Regions from separate parts of the Streptomyces sp. NPDC045967 genome, predicted to be linked through region 1. Evidence: riboswitches for the same ligand, from Rfam matches in the RefSeq annotation. Region 1 holds a riboswitch; the other holds the start of a gene.

Evidence for each region. A riboswitch is a leader RNA that binds a small molecule or an ion and turns the genes downstream of it on or off. The one in region 1 is predicted to bind cobalamin.
Region 2: it holds a riboswitch for cobalamin, as region 1 does, so the genes downstream of both, AC07FY_RS08845 (energy-coupling factor ABC transporter permease) here and AC07FY_RS07835 (ribonucleoside-diphosphate reductase subunit alpha) in region 1, are expected to answer to the same signal.

What each region holds. Positions count from the first base shown of each region.
Region 1 is NZ_JBWKLE010000003.1:191,076-198,296, reverse strand. Features, by position in the region: gene AC07FY_RS07855 (GntR family transcriptional regulator) at 1-699, shown strand, start outside; gene AC07FY_RS07850 (carbon starvation CstA family protein) at 858-3,101, shown strand; gene AC07FY_RS07845 (CstA-like transporter-associated (seleno)protein) at 3,098-3,295, shown strand; gene AC07FY_RS07840 (GNAT family N-acetyltransferase) at 3,396-3,890, shown strand; cobalamin riboswitch at 3,942-4,063, shown strand; gene AC07FY_RS07835 (ribonucleoside-diphosphate reductase subunit alpha) at 4,205-6,583, shown strand; gene AC07FY_RS07830 (ribonucleotide-diphosphate reductase subunit beta) at 6,583-7,221, shown strand, end outside.
Region 2 is NZ_JBWKLE010000003.1:413,609-420,829, forward strand. Features, by position in the region: gene AC07FY_RS08810 (polysaccharide deacetylase family protein) at 1-85, shown strand, start outside; gene AC07FY_RS08815 (YncE family protein) at 82-1,269, shown strand; gene AC07FY_RS08820 (EF-hand domain-containing protein) at 1,408-1,620, shown strand; gene AC07FY_RS08825 (PadR family transcriptional regulator) at 1,678-2,241, opposite strand; gene AC07FY_RS08830 (energy-coupling factor ABC transporter ATP-binding protein) at 2,279-3,100, opposite strand; gene cbiQ (cobalt ECF transporter T component CbiQ) at 3,097-3,846, opposite strand; gene AC07FY_RS08840 (energy-coupling factor ABC transporter substrate-binding protein) at 3,850-4,194, opposite strand; gene AC07FY_RS08845 (energy-coupling factor ABC transporter permease) at 4,194-4,889, opposite strand; cobalamin riboswitch at 4,919-5,144, opposite strand; gene AC07FY_RS08850 (AMIN-like domain-containing (lipo)protein) at 5,453-5,974, opposite strand; gene AC07FY_RS08855 (L-serine ammonia-lyase) at 6,205-7,221, opposite strand, start outside.

The DNA of each region.
Region 1 (7,221 bases):
AAGTACTACCGACTCAAGCGGCACTTGCTCGACATGACCGAGACGCTGCCGCCCGGCACCCCGGTGCCGCCGGAGCGCACGCTCGCGGCCGAATTCGACACCTCGCGGACCACCGTCCGCCAGGCCCTCCAGGAGCTCGTCGTCGAGGGACGGCTGGAGAGGATCCAGGGCAAGGGCACCTTCGTCGCCAAGCCCAAGGTCTCCCAGGCCCTGCAACTCACCTCCTACACCGAGGACATGCGCGCGCAGGGGCTGGAACCGACCTCCCAGCTCCTGGACATCGGCTACGTGACGGCCGACGACACCCTCGCCGGGCTCCTGAAGATCACCACCGGTGGGCGGGTGCTGCGCATCGAGCGGCTGCGGCTGGCCAGCGGCGAGCCGATGGCCATCGAGACCACCCACCTGTCGGCGAAGCGCTTCCCGGCGCTGCGCCGTTCGCTCGTCAAGTACACCTCCCTCTACACCGCCCTCGCCGAGGTCTACGACGTCCACCTCGCCGAGGCCGAGGAGACGATCGAGACCTCGCTGGCCACACCGCGCGAGGCGGGCCTGCTGGGCACCGACGTCGGCCTGCCGATGCTGATGCTCTCCCGGCACTCGCTCGACGCGGACGGCGAGCCCGTGGAGTGGGTGCGCTCGGTGTACCGGGGCGACCGGTACAAGTTCGTCGCCCGCCTCAAGCGCCCCACCGCCTGAACGAGCCGCGGAGGGCCGAGGATTCACCGGAGAACGGCCGGAGACCTCGGTGTTCCGCCGGACTTCCGCCCCTCTGCACCGTAAAGCGGAATACCGGAATACGGACGGGGTCTTACGTTCAGCGGGCATTCCCCCGTAGATTCCCTGCGCTTACGCAGATGATCGACGAGGGGACGAGGGTCATGCCTGAACCGGAAGCAACGGGGACACAACGGAACGCGGCGGGTCCGGGCGGCAGGCCGGGCCCGCCTTCCCCGAAGTCCATCGCCGCATGGGTCCTCGTCGGACTCGTCGGCGCCCTCGGCTGGGGCGTCCTGGCCCTCTCGCGCGGTGAGGACGTCTCCGCCGCGTGGCTGCTCGCCGCCGCCCTGGGTTCCTACGCGATCGGCTACCGCTTCTACTCGCGGTTCATCGCGCACCGCGTTCTGAAGGTGGACAAGTCCCGGGCCACGCCCGCCGAACGCCTCGACAACGGTGTCGACTTCCACCCGACCGACCGGCGCGTCCTCTTCGGCCACCACTTCGCCGCCGTCGCCGGCGCCGGACCGCTCGTCGGGCCCGTGCTCGCCGCGCAGATGGGGTACCTGCCCGGCACCATCTGGATCGTCGTCGGAGTGATCTTCGCCGGCGCCGTGCAGGACATGGTGACCCTGTTCTTCTCCACCCGGCGCGACGGCCGTTCGCTCGGCCAGATGGCCCGGGACGAGATCGGCCCCGTGGGCGGAGCCGCCGCCCTGATCGCCGTGTTCGCCATCATGATCATCCTGCTGGCCGTGCTCGCGCTGGTCATCGTCAACGCCCTGGCGCACTCGCCCTGGGGCGTCTTCTCCATCGGCATGACCATCCCGATCGCCCTCTTCATGGGCTTCTACCTGCGCGTCCTGCGTCCCGGCCGGGTCACCGAGGTCTCGCTGATCGGTGTGGCCCTGCTGCTGCTCGCCATCGTCGCGGGCGGCTGGGTCGCGGAGTCCTCGCTGGCCGGCACCTTCACGCTGGAGAAGGAGACGCTGGTCATCTGGATGATCGTGTACGGCTTCCTGGCCTCGGTGCTGCCGGTCTGGATGCTGCTCGCGCCGCGCGACTACCTCTCCACCTTCATGAAGGTCGGCACCATCGCCCTGCTGGCCCTCGGGGTGTTCATCGCGATGCCCACCTTGAAGATGCCCGCGGTCACCGACTTCGCCGCGCGCGGCGACGGCCCGGTCTTCGCCGGTTCGATGTTCCCGTTCGTGTTCATCACGATCGCCTGTGGCGCCCTGTCCGGCTTCCACGCCCTGGTCTCCTCGGGCACGACCCCGAAGATGATCCAGAAGGAGACCCAGGTCCGGATGATCGGCTACGGGGCGATGCTCACCGAGTCGTTCGTCGCCGTCATGGCCGTGATCACGGCCTGCATCCTGGAGCCCGGCCTCTACTTCGCCATCAACTCCCCCGGCGGCGTCATCGGCACCACGGTGGAGTCGGCCTCGCAGGCGGTCACGGGCTTCGGCTTCGCCATATCGCCCGATGCGCTGGCCCAGGCGGCGAAGGACGTCGAGGAGACGAGCCTGCTCTCCCGCACCGGTGGCGCGCCGACCTTCGCACTCGGCATGTCCGAGATCTTCGCCTCCGTGATCGGCGGCGCATCGATGAAGGCGTTCTGGTACCACTTCGCGATCATGTTCGAGGCGCTGTTCATCCTCACCACCGTGGACGCGGGGACCAGGGTCGGCCGGTTCATGCTCCAGGACACCCTGGGCAACGTGCACAAGTCCTTCAAGGACGTCAGCTGGAAGCCGGGCGTCTGGCTGGCCAGCGCCGTCGTGGTCGGCGGTTGGGGCTACTTCCTGTGGGTCGGCGTGAAGGACCCGCTGGGCGGCATCAACCAGCTGTTCCCGCTCTTCGGCATCGCGAACCAGCTGCTGGCGGCCGTCGCCCTGGCGGTCTGCACGACGCTGCTGGTGAAGTCGGGCCGGCTGAAGTGGGCCTGGGTGACGGCGGTTCCCCTGGCCTGGGACGCCACGGTGACGCTCACCGCGAGCTACCAGAAGATCTTCTCCGAGGACGTCCGGGTCGGCTTCTTCGCCCAGCGCGACAAGTACCAGGCCGGCATCGACGCGGACAAGGTGCTGCCGCCCGCCAAGAACATGGACGAGATGCACACGGTGGTCACCAACGCCACGGTGGACGGGGTCCTGTGCGCCCTGTTCGCGCTGCTGATCGTCGTCGTGCTGGCCGACGCGGCCCGGACGTGCTTCAAGGCGATCAGCGACCCCGGTTCCGCCAGGCTGGCCGAGGTGCCGTGGACCGAGTCGCGGATCGTCGCTCCCGCCGGGCTGTTCCCGACGGCCGAGGAGAAGGCGGAGCTCGCCGCGGCCGGGCTGGACTCGGGCGGCGGCCGGGTCAAGGAGCCGGTGGCATGACCTCCCTGCGGGAGCGGCTGGCCACGATCCGGTACTTCGTACGGGAGTTCTCCGGCGAGGCGGCCTACGACCGCTATGTGGCCCACGCCCGCGGCCACGACGCGGACGCGCCGGTCATGACCCGCCGCGCCTTCGAGCGCGCCCGCACCGACGCCCGCGAGGCGGACCCCCGCGAGGGCTTCGGCTGCTGCTGAGCCCGCGCCGCACACCCGAAGGCCCCGCCGCTGCCCCGCGGCGGGGCCTTCGTCCGGTCCGGGCGGGCCCCGCTCCGGCGCCGTCCTGCACACTCGGTCCATGGACATCGTGATCAGGGCGGCACGGCCCGCCGAGTACGAGCAGCTGGGTGAGCTCACCGCGCAGGCCTACCTGGGCGACGGGCTGCTGGGGTCGGGCGAGGCGTTCTACGCCTCCGTTCTGCGCGATGTCGCCGGTCGGGCCGCCGACGGGGAGGTGCTCGTCGCCGTCCACGAGGGAGCCGTGCTCGGCGGGGTCACCTTCGCCCCGCCCGGCAGTCCGCTGGCGGACATAGCCGGGCCCGGCGAGGCCGAGTTCCGGATGCTGGCCGTCGCCGGCGCGGCGCGCGGCCGGGGTGCGGGCGAGGCGCTGGTGCGGGCCTGCGTGGCCCGGGCGCGCGAGCTGGCCGGGGTCACACACCTGGTGCTGTCCACCCAGCGCGGCATGACGGGGGCCCAGCGGATCTACGAGCGGCTGGGGTTCACCCGTACGCCGGAGCGGGACTGGGCACCGGTTCCGGGGCTCACCTTGCTCACGTACCGGCTGGAGTTGTAGCCGCGTCGGCACTACATGTGGGGGGTCACGCAGACCAGGCCCCCCACATGTATGCTCATGCCTGCTGTCGCCGCAGGGGAATCCGGTGTGAATCCGGAACTGTCCCGCAACGGTATGAAGTGTCCGGCTCCCGGGCATGAAGTCCGAGGACCTGCCGACGGTGCACCCGGGTCGACCGAACCGGGTGCCGATACGTCCGGGCCTCGCGGTTGGGCCGGTGGACGGCCTGCGGTGTGCGCGCATCCGCCACGCCCGCATGCGCCTCCCCTGCCCGCCCGCCGTCGATCCGGGCCGAGCGAGGGAGAGCTCCCGCCGTGACCATCGCGCCTTCAGCACCGCGCGCCGCGTCCGTTCCAGGCGACACCACCGAGGGCCCGGGGGCCGCGCTGCTGCGCACCCTCACCGAACTGACGGCGGACCTCCCCGACACCGACCCCGGCCGGGTCGCCGCCGCCGCGCTGCGCGGCCGCAGCGCCGCCGCCGACGAGGCCGAACTGCGGGGCCTGGCCACCGAGTCCGCCGCCGGCCTGATCTCCGAGGACCCGGCCTACTCCAAGCTCGCCGCCCGGCTGCTGACGCTGGCCGTGCGGGACGAGGCCGCGGGCCAGGACTCCACCTCCTTCTCGGCCTCCGTCGAGGTCGGCCACCGCGAGGGCCTGATCGCCGACCGCACCGCCGCGTTCGTACGGGCCCACGCGGGCCGCCTGGACGCGCTGGTCGAGCACGCCCTCGCCGACGGCGCCGACGACCGCTTCGGCTTCTTCGGTCTGCGCACCCTGCACAGCCGCTACCTGCTGCGCCACCCGATCACCCGCCAGGTGATCGAGACGCCGCAGTACTTCATGCTGCGCGTGGCCTGCGGCCTGGCGGAGAACGAGTCCCCCGAGGCCCTCGAGGAAGTGGTCTCGCTCTACCGGCTGATGAGCCGCCTGGACTACCTGCCCTCCTCCCCCACGCTCTTCAACTCCGGCACCCGCCACCCGCAGATGTCCTCCTGCTACCTGCTGGACTCCCCGCTGGACGAGCTGGACTCGATCTACGACCGCTACCACCAGGTCGCCCGCCTGTCCAAGCACGCCGGCGGCATCGGCCTGTCGTACTCCCGCATCCGCGCCCGCGGTTCGCTGATCCGCGGCACCAACGGCCACTCCAACGGCATCGTGCCGTTCCTGAAGACCCTCGACGCCTCCGTCGCCGCCGTGAACCAGGGCGGCCGCCGCAAGGGCGCCGCCGCCGTCTACCTGGAGACCTGGCACGCGGACATCGAGGAGTTCCTGGAGCTGCGCGACAACACCGGTGAGGACCAGCGCCGGACGCACAACCTGAACCTGGCCCACTGGGTGCCGGACGAGTTCATGCGCCGGGTCAACGCCGACGCCGACTGGTCGCTGTTCTCCCCGGCCGACGTCCCCGAGCTCGTCGACCTGTGGGGCGACGCGTTCGACGCCGCCTACCGGGCGGCCGAGGCCGCGGGCCTGGCCCGCAAGACCATGCCCGCCCGCGACCTGTACGGCCGGATGATGCGCACCCTCGCGCAGACCGGACAGGGCTGGATGACCTTCAAGGACGCCTCCAACCGCACGGCGAACCAGACCGCCGAGCCGGGTACCGTCGTGCACTCCTCGAACCTGTGCACCGAGATCATCGAGGTCACCGACGACGGCGAGACGGCCGTCTGCAACCTCGGCTCGGTGAACCTCGGCGCCTTCGTCTCGGACGGCGCGATCGAATGGGAGCGGATCGACGAGACCGTACGCACCGCCGTCACCTTCCTCGACCGCGTGGTGGACATCAACTTCTACCCGACCGAGCAGGCCGCCCGTTCCAACGCCCGCTGGCGCCCGGTGGGCCTGGGCGCGATGGGCCTGCAGGACGTCTTCTTCAAGCTGAAGCTGCCCTTCGACTCCCCCGAGGCGAAGGCCCTGTCCACCAAGCTCTCCGAACGCATCATGCTGGCCGCGTACGAGGCCTCCTGCGACCTCGCCGAGCGCAGCGGCCCGCTGCCGGCCTGGGAGCGGACCCGCACCGCCCGCGGCGTGCTGCACCCCGACCACTACGACGTGGAGCTGCACTGGCCGGAGCGCTGGGAGGCGCTGCGCGCCCGGGTCGCGGCGACCGGCATGCGCAACTCGCTCCTCCTCGCCATCGCCCCCACGGCGACGATCGCCTCGATCGCGGGCGTGTACGAGTGCATCGAGCCGCAGGTCTCCAACCTCTTCAAGCGCGAGACGCTGAGCGGTGAGTTCCTCCAGGTCAACGCCTACCTGGTGGAGGAGCTGAAGCGGCTCGGCGTCTGGGACGCGCAGACCCGCGAGGCGCTGCGCGACTCCTCCGGCTCGGTGCAGGGCTTCGGCTGGATCCCGGCCGAGGTCCGCGAGCTGTACCGCACGGCGTGGGAGATCCCGCAGCGCGGCCTGATCGACATGGCGGCGGCCCGTACCCCGTTCCTGGACCAGTCGCAGTCGCTGAACCTGTTCCTGGAGACGCCCACCATCGGCAAGCTCAGCTCGATGTACGCGTATGCCTGGAAGCAGGGCCTGAAGACCACCTACTACCTGCGCTCCCGCCCGGCGACGAAGATCGCCCGCGCCGCGCAGGCCGCCACCCCGGCGGCGCTCCCGCAGGCCGTGGCCGACGCGGAGGCGCTCGCCTGCTCCCTTGAGAACCCCGAGTCCTGCGAGGCCTGCCAGTGATGAGCCCGACCGAGAAGAAGAACCTGCTGGACCCGGGCTTCGAGCTGACGCTCCGCCCGATGCGCTACCCGGACTTCTACGAGCGCTACCGGGACGCGATCAAGAACACGTGGACGGTCGAGGAGGTCGACCTCCACTCGGACGTCGCCGACCTCGCGAAGCTGACGCCGGCCGAGCAGCACATGATCGGCCGCCTGGTCGCGTTCTTCGCGACGGGCGACTCGATCGTCTCGAACAACCTGGTGCTGACGCTCTACAAGCACATCAACTCCCCGGAGGCGCGGCTGTACCTGTCGCGCCAGCTCTTCGAGGAGGCCGTGCACGTCCAGTTCTACCTGACGCTGCTCGACACCTACCTGCCCGACCCGGACGACCGCGCGGCCGCCTTCGACGCGGTCGAGGAGATCCCCTCGATCCGCGAGAAGGCGCAGTTCTGCTTCCGGTGGATGGACTCGGTCGAGAAGATCGAGCGGCTGGAGACGCAGGCCGACCGCCGGCGCTTCCTGCTGAACCTGATCTGCTTCGCGGCGTGCATCGAGGGACTGTTCTTCTACGGCGCGTTCGCGTACGTGTACTGGTTCCGCTCGCGCGGCCTGCTGCACGGCCTCGCGACCGGCACCAACTGGGTGTTCCGCGAC
Region 2 (7,221 bases), 220 kb from region 1:
GGTCGACGCGATGCCGCCCCTCCTCGAAGAACTCGCGCGCCGCAAGCTGCGCGCGGTGACCACCACGGAGCTGCTGACGCCATGAAGACCACCTGCCTTCCCCGGAAGGCCGCCGTGCTGCTGGCCGGTCTGGTCCTCGCCGCCCTGGCCGGCTGCGGATCGGCCGACAAGGGACCCGCTGAGGCGCTCAGCACCAAGGGTGCCGCCCGACCCCCCAGGGCCGTCCCGGCGGCCCCGCCGGGGCTCGCCGGCATGCCCCCGCTCCTCGATCCGAACGACGTGTACGCGGCGGACCGCCCGAACCGGCTCTCGCCGGTGGTCAAGGACTTCCCCTCGCGCGTCTACGTGCCGAACACCGCCTCCAACACGGTGTCCGTCATCGACCCGGCCACCTACCAGGTCATCGACACCATCCCGGTCGGCGTCCAGCCGCAGCACGTGGTGCCCTCCTGGGACCTGAAGACCCTGTGGGTCAACAACAACCGCGGCCACACGCTGACCCCGATCAACCCGGCCACGGGGGAGGCGGGCAAGCCCGTCGAGGTGCACGACCCGTACAACCTGTACTTCACGCCGAACGGCAAGTACGCGATCGTCATGGCCTCGATGGACAAGGAGCTGGTCTTCCGCGACCCGCACACCATGGACCGCGTGAAGACCGTCCCGGTGAGCTGCTACGGCGTCAACCACGCGGACTTCTCCGCCGACGGCCGCTACTTCATCGTCAGCTGCGAGTTCTCCGGGGAGCTCCTCAAGGTCGACACCGAGAAGATGGAGGTCGTCGGCCAGCAGAAACTGCCCTTCGAGGGCGCCATGCCGCAGGACGTCAAGGTGTCCCCGGACGGCAAGACCTTCTACATCGCGGACATGATGGCGCACGGCATGTGGGTGCTCGGCGGCGACAAGTTCGAGGTGCCCAAGCTGCTGCCGACCGGGAAGGGCTGCCACGGCCTGTACGTGAGCCGGGACTCCAAGGAGATGTACGTCTCCAACCGCGGCGAGGGCACCATCTCGGTCTTCGACTTCCCGCGGAACAAGCTCACCAAGAAGTGGACGCTGCCCGACGGCGGCAGCCCGGACATGGGCGGTGTCTCCGCCGACGGCAAGGTGCTGTGGCTCTCGGGCCGCTACGACTCCGAGGTCTACGCGATCGACACGGCCACCGGCAAGCAGCTCGCCCGGATCCCCGTCGGCGGCGGCCCGCACGGCCTCGCCGTCTACCCGCAGCCCGGCCGCTACTCGCTCGGCCACACCGGCATCTTCCGCTAGGTCCTGTCGTCACAGTGGCGCGGGCCAGGCGCGACTTTGACGACAGGGCCCAGGTCCCGTACGGGCCCCGCAGCCGTGGCCGGTGCGGGGGGCGGCTACCCTGAGCCGGTCAACAAGCACCAAGAAGGGGTGGACCCAGTGGCGAGCATCGAGAGCGCGCGGGCGACGTTCGACAAGTTCGACGTGAACGGTGACGGCTTCATCACGGCCGACGAGTACAGCGCGGCCATGAAGGCCATGGGGGACGCCTACGTCACCGGTTCGGTCGCGGACGCGATCGTCGCGGCCAAGGACGCCGACGGCGACGGCCTGCTGAGCTTCGACGAGTTCTGGGCCGCCCTGAACAAGTAGTCCCCGGCCGGACAGCCGGCCCCCGCCCCCGTTCCGCCCGCCGGGACGGGGGCGCGGTCATGCCCCGGGGCCGGGCCCGTCCGAGGGGGCCGTGTCCCCGACCTCGCCGAGGGCCTCCTCCAGCCAGTGCAGCCAGAACGTCTCCAGGGCGATCCCGCCGTGCAGGACCAGCCGGCGCAGCCGGTCCTCCACGGCGTCGCGCTCCGGGGGGAAGTCCTTCTCCTCGATCGCCTCGTACTGCGCCAGCTGCTGCCGGTGCAGCTCCAGATGGCGCCGCAGCTCCGGCCCGAGCCCGTGCGGTCCGACCACGCCCGCCGCGCGGATGCGCAGCAGCAGGGGATCGCGCATCGGCTTGGGGTCCTGGCTCTCGCCGACCCACCGCGCCAGCTCCGCGCTGCCCGCCGCCAGGACCTCGTACTCCTTCTTCTGCCCGCGCACGGGCACCTCGCTCGGCAGCTCCCGGATCAGCCCGGACTCCTCCAGCCGGCCGAGCTCGCGGTAGATCTGCTGGTGCGTCGCCGACCAGAAGTACCCGATCGACTTGTCGAACCGCCGGGTCAGCTCCAGCCCCGACGAGGGCTTCTCGAGCAGGGCGGTGAGGATGGCGTGCGGCAGCGACATGACGCCATCCTAGGGAGGCCCCGGGCCGTCCCGGCCCCTACCGCCAGTCCGCCAGCGCCTCCGGGGTGCGCGGGCCCGGGAGGCCGGGGGCCAGCAGGCCCCGGCTGCGCAGCAGGGCCGTCACCGCCGGGGACCACGCCTGGCGCAGGCCCGCCTCGGCGAGCAGCGCGCGATCGGACAGGAGTTCCGCCGCCGGCCCCACCCGGATGCCGGACGGGGTCAGCACCGCCGCGTCGTCGGCCCAGCGCACGGCCAGGTCCACGTCGTGCGTGGCCATCACCACCGTCGTGCCCGAGGCACGCAGCCCCGCCAGCACCTCCAGCAGCCGCTCCTGGCCGTCCGGGTCCAGACCGGCCGTCGGCTCGTCCAGGATCAGCACCCGCGGAGCCATCGCCACCGCACCCGCGATGGCCGCCCGCTTGCGCTGCCCGTAAGACAGCAGGTGCGTCGGGCGGTCGCGCAGCGCCGTGATGTCCAGGGCGGCGAGGGCGGAGCCGACCCGCTCGCGGACCTCGGCGAGGGGCAGGCCCAGGTTCATCGGGCCGAAGGACACGTCCTGTTCCACCGAGGCCGCGAACAACTGGTCGTCCGGGTCCTGCACGACCAGCTGCACCGCCGTCCGCAGCCGGGTCAGGCCCGCCCGGTCATGGGCCACCACCGCGCCGTCCAGGAGCAGCGCGCCCGAGCCGGGCTTGAGGCCGCCGCTCAGCAGCCGCATCAGCGTGGTCTTGCCGCTGCCGTTGCGGCCGAGCAGGACCAGCGCCCGCCCCGCGGCGATCCCGAAGTCCACTCCGCGGAGCACGGCGGGCCCGTCCTCATACGCGTAGCCCGCGCCCACCAGTTCCACCAACGGCCTCACAGGAACAGCTCCTTCAACGCGAGAGTGACGGCGACCAGCCCGGCCAGCAGCGCGCCGGACCAGGCCAGGAACGGCCGGGACGGGGTGGACTGCGGGACCAGGACCCGCAGCGCGCCGTCGTAGCCCCGGCCGGCGAGGCCCGCCTGGAGCCGCGCCGCGCGGTCGAAGGCCCGTACGAACGAGGTCGCGGCGAGCCCGGCCACCGACCGCCAGGCCGCCGCCCGGCCGGCGGTGCCCAGCCGGGCCGCCTGGGCCTGGCGGATCCGGGCCAGGGAGTCGAGCAGCAGGAACCCGATCCGGTACATGACCAGGGCCACGTCCACCACCGGGGCCGGGACCCCGGCCCGCACCAGCCGCGGCAGCACGTCCGAGACCGGGGTGGTGAAGGCGAACAGCAGCACGCCGAGCGAGGCCGCCGAGGTGCGCAGCAGCAGCTCGACGGCCTGCCGGGGCCCGCCCGGGGCCGGCGAGAGGAAGCCGTCCGGCCCGCCCACCGCCACCAGCAGCGGCAGCGCGCCGGTGAAGCAGAACCCGAGCGGGATCCGGAAGGCGCGCCACAGCTGCCGCCCGGGCACCCCGGCGGGCCCGAGCAGCAGGCAGAGGGTGGCCACCCCCACCAACGGCCCGCCGGGCCAGGGAGGGAGGCACACCGCGGTGATCGTCAGTCCGATGCCCAGGACCGCCTTGTCCAGCGGATGGCGATGGCGCCACCGGCTGGAGTGCGCCGCCGCGTCGATCGGCAGCACCGCCTACGACTCCGTGGCGGGGGGTTCGGCGGGCGGTGTGGCCGCCGCTGCCGCGGCGCCCTGGCGGCGCCCTCTGCGGATCCCGAAGTAGTACGCGAGCACGCCCGCGCCCAGCGCCGCCTGGAGGGCGAAGAGGGCCGACTCCACCTCCGCGGACGGAGGTTCGTACAGCGGGGAGAACCACGGCTCGTAGTCCGGCCGCAGCTCGGTGATGGCCGCCTCCGCCTGCCCGTCGGCGCCCGCGAAGGGCTCCTCCTTGCCGTCTCCCAGACCCAGCGCGATCGGGAGGACGGCCAGCGCCGCCACCAGGAGCAGCAGCAGGGTGTTGATCTTCGCGTTCCTGGTCATCAGGCCGTCGCCTCCCGCTGCTTGTCGGATCCGGTGAGCCGGGCCACGCCGAGCCGGACCAGGTCCGACTTGCTGGACTGCATCAGCAGCCGCATCACGAGTACGGTCAGCAGCCCCTCGCTCACCGCGAGCGGGATCTGGGTGAGCGCGAAGATCTCGGCGAACTTCACCAGCGCGCCGGTGAACCCGGTGGCGGCGTCCGGGAAGGCCAGCGCCAGCTGCACGGAGGTCACGCAGTAGGTGACCAGGTCGGCGAAGAACGCGCCGAAGAACACCGCCACCATCAGCGGCGCGTCGAACTTCCGCAGCAGCCGGTAGACGGCGTAGCCCGCCCAGGGGCCGGCCACCGCCATCGAGAAGACGTTGGCGCCGAGCGTGGTGAGCCCGCCGTGGGCGAGCAGCAGCGCCTGGAAGAGCAGCGTGATCGTGCCGAGCACCGCCATGATCGGCGGCTTGAACAGGATGGCGCCGAGACCGGTACCGGTGGGGTGGGAGCAGCTGCCCGTCACGGACGGGACCTTCAGGGCGGAGAGCACGAACGTGAACGCTCCGGACGCGCCGAGCAGGAGCGTGCTCTCGGGATTCGCCTTCACCTCGCGGGTGAGGGCCCGGACGCCGTGGACGACGAACGGAGCGGACGCGGCGCCCCAGGCGACCGCGTGCAACGGGGGTAGGAACCCCTCGGCAATATGCATGAGTGGGGAGACCTCTCCAGCACCTCGTGGATGGACAACGCGCCCCGGCCGGTCTCCTGGCTCACGGGTGCTGATGCCCGGGCTCCGCCTTCCCGGGGCCGTACGGTGTTCCGCACGGTGTCCCAGTGGCTTCCCGCTGGGGTTCCCCCCCGACGGAGGCAGGGGGAGAGTGGAGCCGGACTTCCCCGATCACAGTGGCGAGGGCCGCACCGGTTTTCCACCGGTTTCCCGAACACCAAGGCCCGCTGACCCTAGTGGGCGGAGCGGGCCGGTAACAACCCGTCTCGAACGGGCCACGAGGTGTCCGAACTCCGCTTGCCCGCGCGCTGCGGCGGGCGCGGAGAGGTCCCCGGCGGTGGTCGCGCGCCAACGGCCGGGCGGGCCACGGGACTTCCGGTTTTCCTTTCGGTCGCACGCGCGTGCTGCTCGGCGGGCCATGCCGTTCCGAGCGGTTCCGGTTGCCCGCGGGCCGGGCAGTGACCCGGCCGCCAAGGCCCCGGACGGTGACCCGGCCCGCGGGGAGCGGCGCTCCCCGTGGGACGCGGGCTGCCGGGCGGCGGCGGTCAGTGGGCGATGTCCACGACCAGTCGCTCGGGCGAGTGCAGGGCGAAGGTGCGGTAGTAGGGCAGGGTGTCGAAGGCGGCGCCGAAGGTCACGTACCCCTCGTAGTCGCCGGTCATGGCGATGCCCTTGAGCTTGGGGAGCGGGATCTGCTGGAGCTTGGGTCCGGTGTAGACGCTCGTCCCGGCGTCGTTGTGCGCCGCCGCGGGGTTGAGGCGGATCTCCAGGAAGTGCTTGCCGGGCAGCGGCACGGGTTTGCCCGAGCCGTCGTAGATCAGCTGCGCGACGGGAGTGACGGTCGCCCCGGGGACGTACCCCTGCAGGTCGATGACGATCCGGTCGTAGGTGGCGTGCCCCGCCCAGCGGGCGTTGACGACGAGCGGGGTCTGGGTCTGGGCCTGGGCCCGGGTGGCTGACGCACCGGCGGCGGTGGCGGCGGCCGAGGCGGGAGCGGCGAAGGAGAGGCAGACGGCGAGCAGAGCGCCGGATGCCAGGGCGGTGAGCTGCCGGCGACGTGGGTGGATCATGACGTCCCCTCGGTTCTCGAGAGACGGGACTGCTGGCAGAACCTAGGACGCCGGGGCGAATCCCGCAGTTCCGGTTCCACCGCAACTTTTCGCAGCCGCCCGACTCCGTGCCGACCCGCCGGTCGACCGGCGCGGCCGCGAACAACCCCCGCGAACGACGGGGGCCCGGCGCGCAGCGTGCGCGCCGGGCCCCGTGCGTCAGCCGGCGTGGGGCCGGCCGCCGCGTCTCAGCATTCGATGACGTTGACCGCCAGGCCGCCGCGCGCGGTCTCCTTGTACTTCACCTTCATGTCCGCGCCGGTCTCCTTCATGGTCTTGATGACCTTGTCGAGGGAGACCTTGTGGCTGCCGTCGCCGCGCATCGCCATCTTCGCCGCGGTGACCGCCTTGACCGCCGCCATGCCGTTGCGCTCGATGCACGGGATCTGGACCAGGCCGCCGACCGGGTCGCAGGTCAGGCCCAGGTTGTGCTCCATGCCGATCTCGGCCGCGTTCTCGACCTGCTCCGGGGTGCCGCCCAGGACCTCGGCGAGGGCGCCGGCCGCCATCGAGCAGGCCGAGCCGACCTCGCCCTGGCAGCCGACCTCGGCGCCGGAGATCGAGGCGTTCTCCTTGAAGAGCATGCCGATCGCGCCCGCCGCGAGGAGGAAGCGGACGACGCCGTCCTCGTCCGCGCCCGGCACGAAGTTCATGTAGTAGTGCAGGACGGCCGGCAGGACGCCCGCCGCGCCGTTGGTCGGGGCGGTCACGACCCGGCCGCCCGCCGCGTTCTCCTCGTTCACCGCCATCGCGTAGATCGTCGTCCACTCGCTGCGGTGCATCATCGGGTCGCCCTCGGTGCGCAGCTGGCGCGCGGTGGAGGCGGCCCGCCGCTTGACCCGCAGGCCGCCCGGCAGGATGCCCTCGCGGGACATGCCGCGCGCGACACAGGCCTGCATGACCCGCCAGATCTCCAGCAGGCCCTCGCGAATCTCCTCCTCGGTGCGCCAGGCCTTCTCGTTCTCCAGCATCAGCGAGGAGATCGACAGGCCGGTCTCGTTCGCCAGGCGCAGCATCTCGTCGCCGGAGCGGAAGGGGTACTTCAGCACCGTGTCGTCGAGCTTGATCCGGTCTTCGCCGACCGCGTCCTCGTCCACGACGAACCCGCCGCCGACCGAGTAGTAGGTCTTCTCCAGCAGCGGGGCGCCGGAGGCGTCGTACGCGAAGAGCGTCATGCCGTTCGCGTGGTAGGGCAGCGAGCGGCG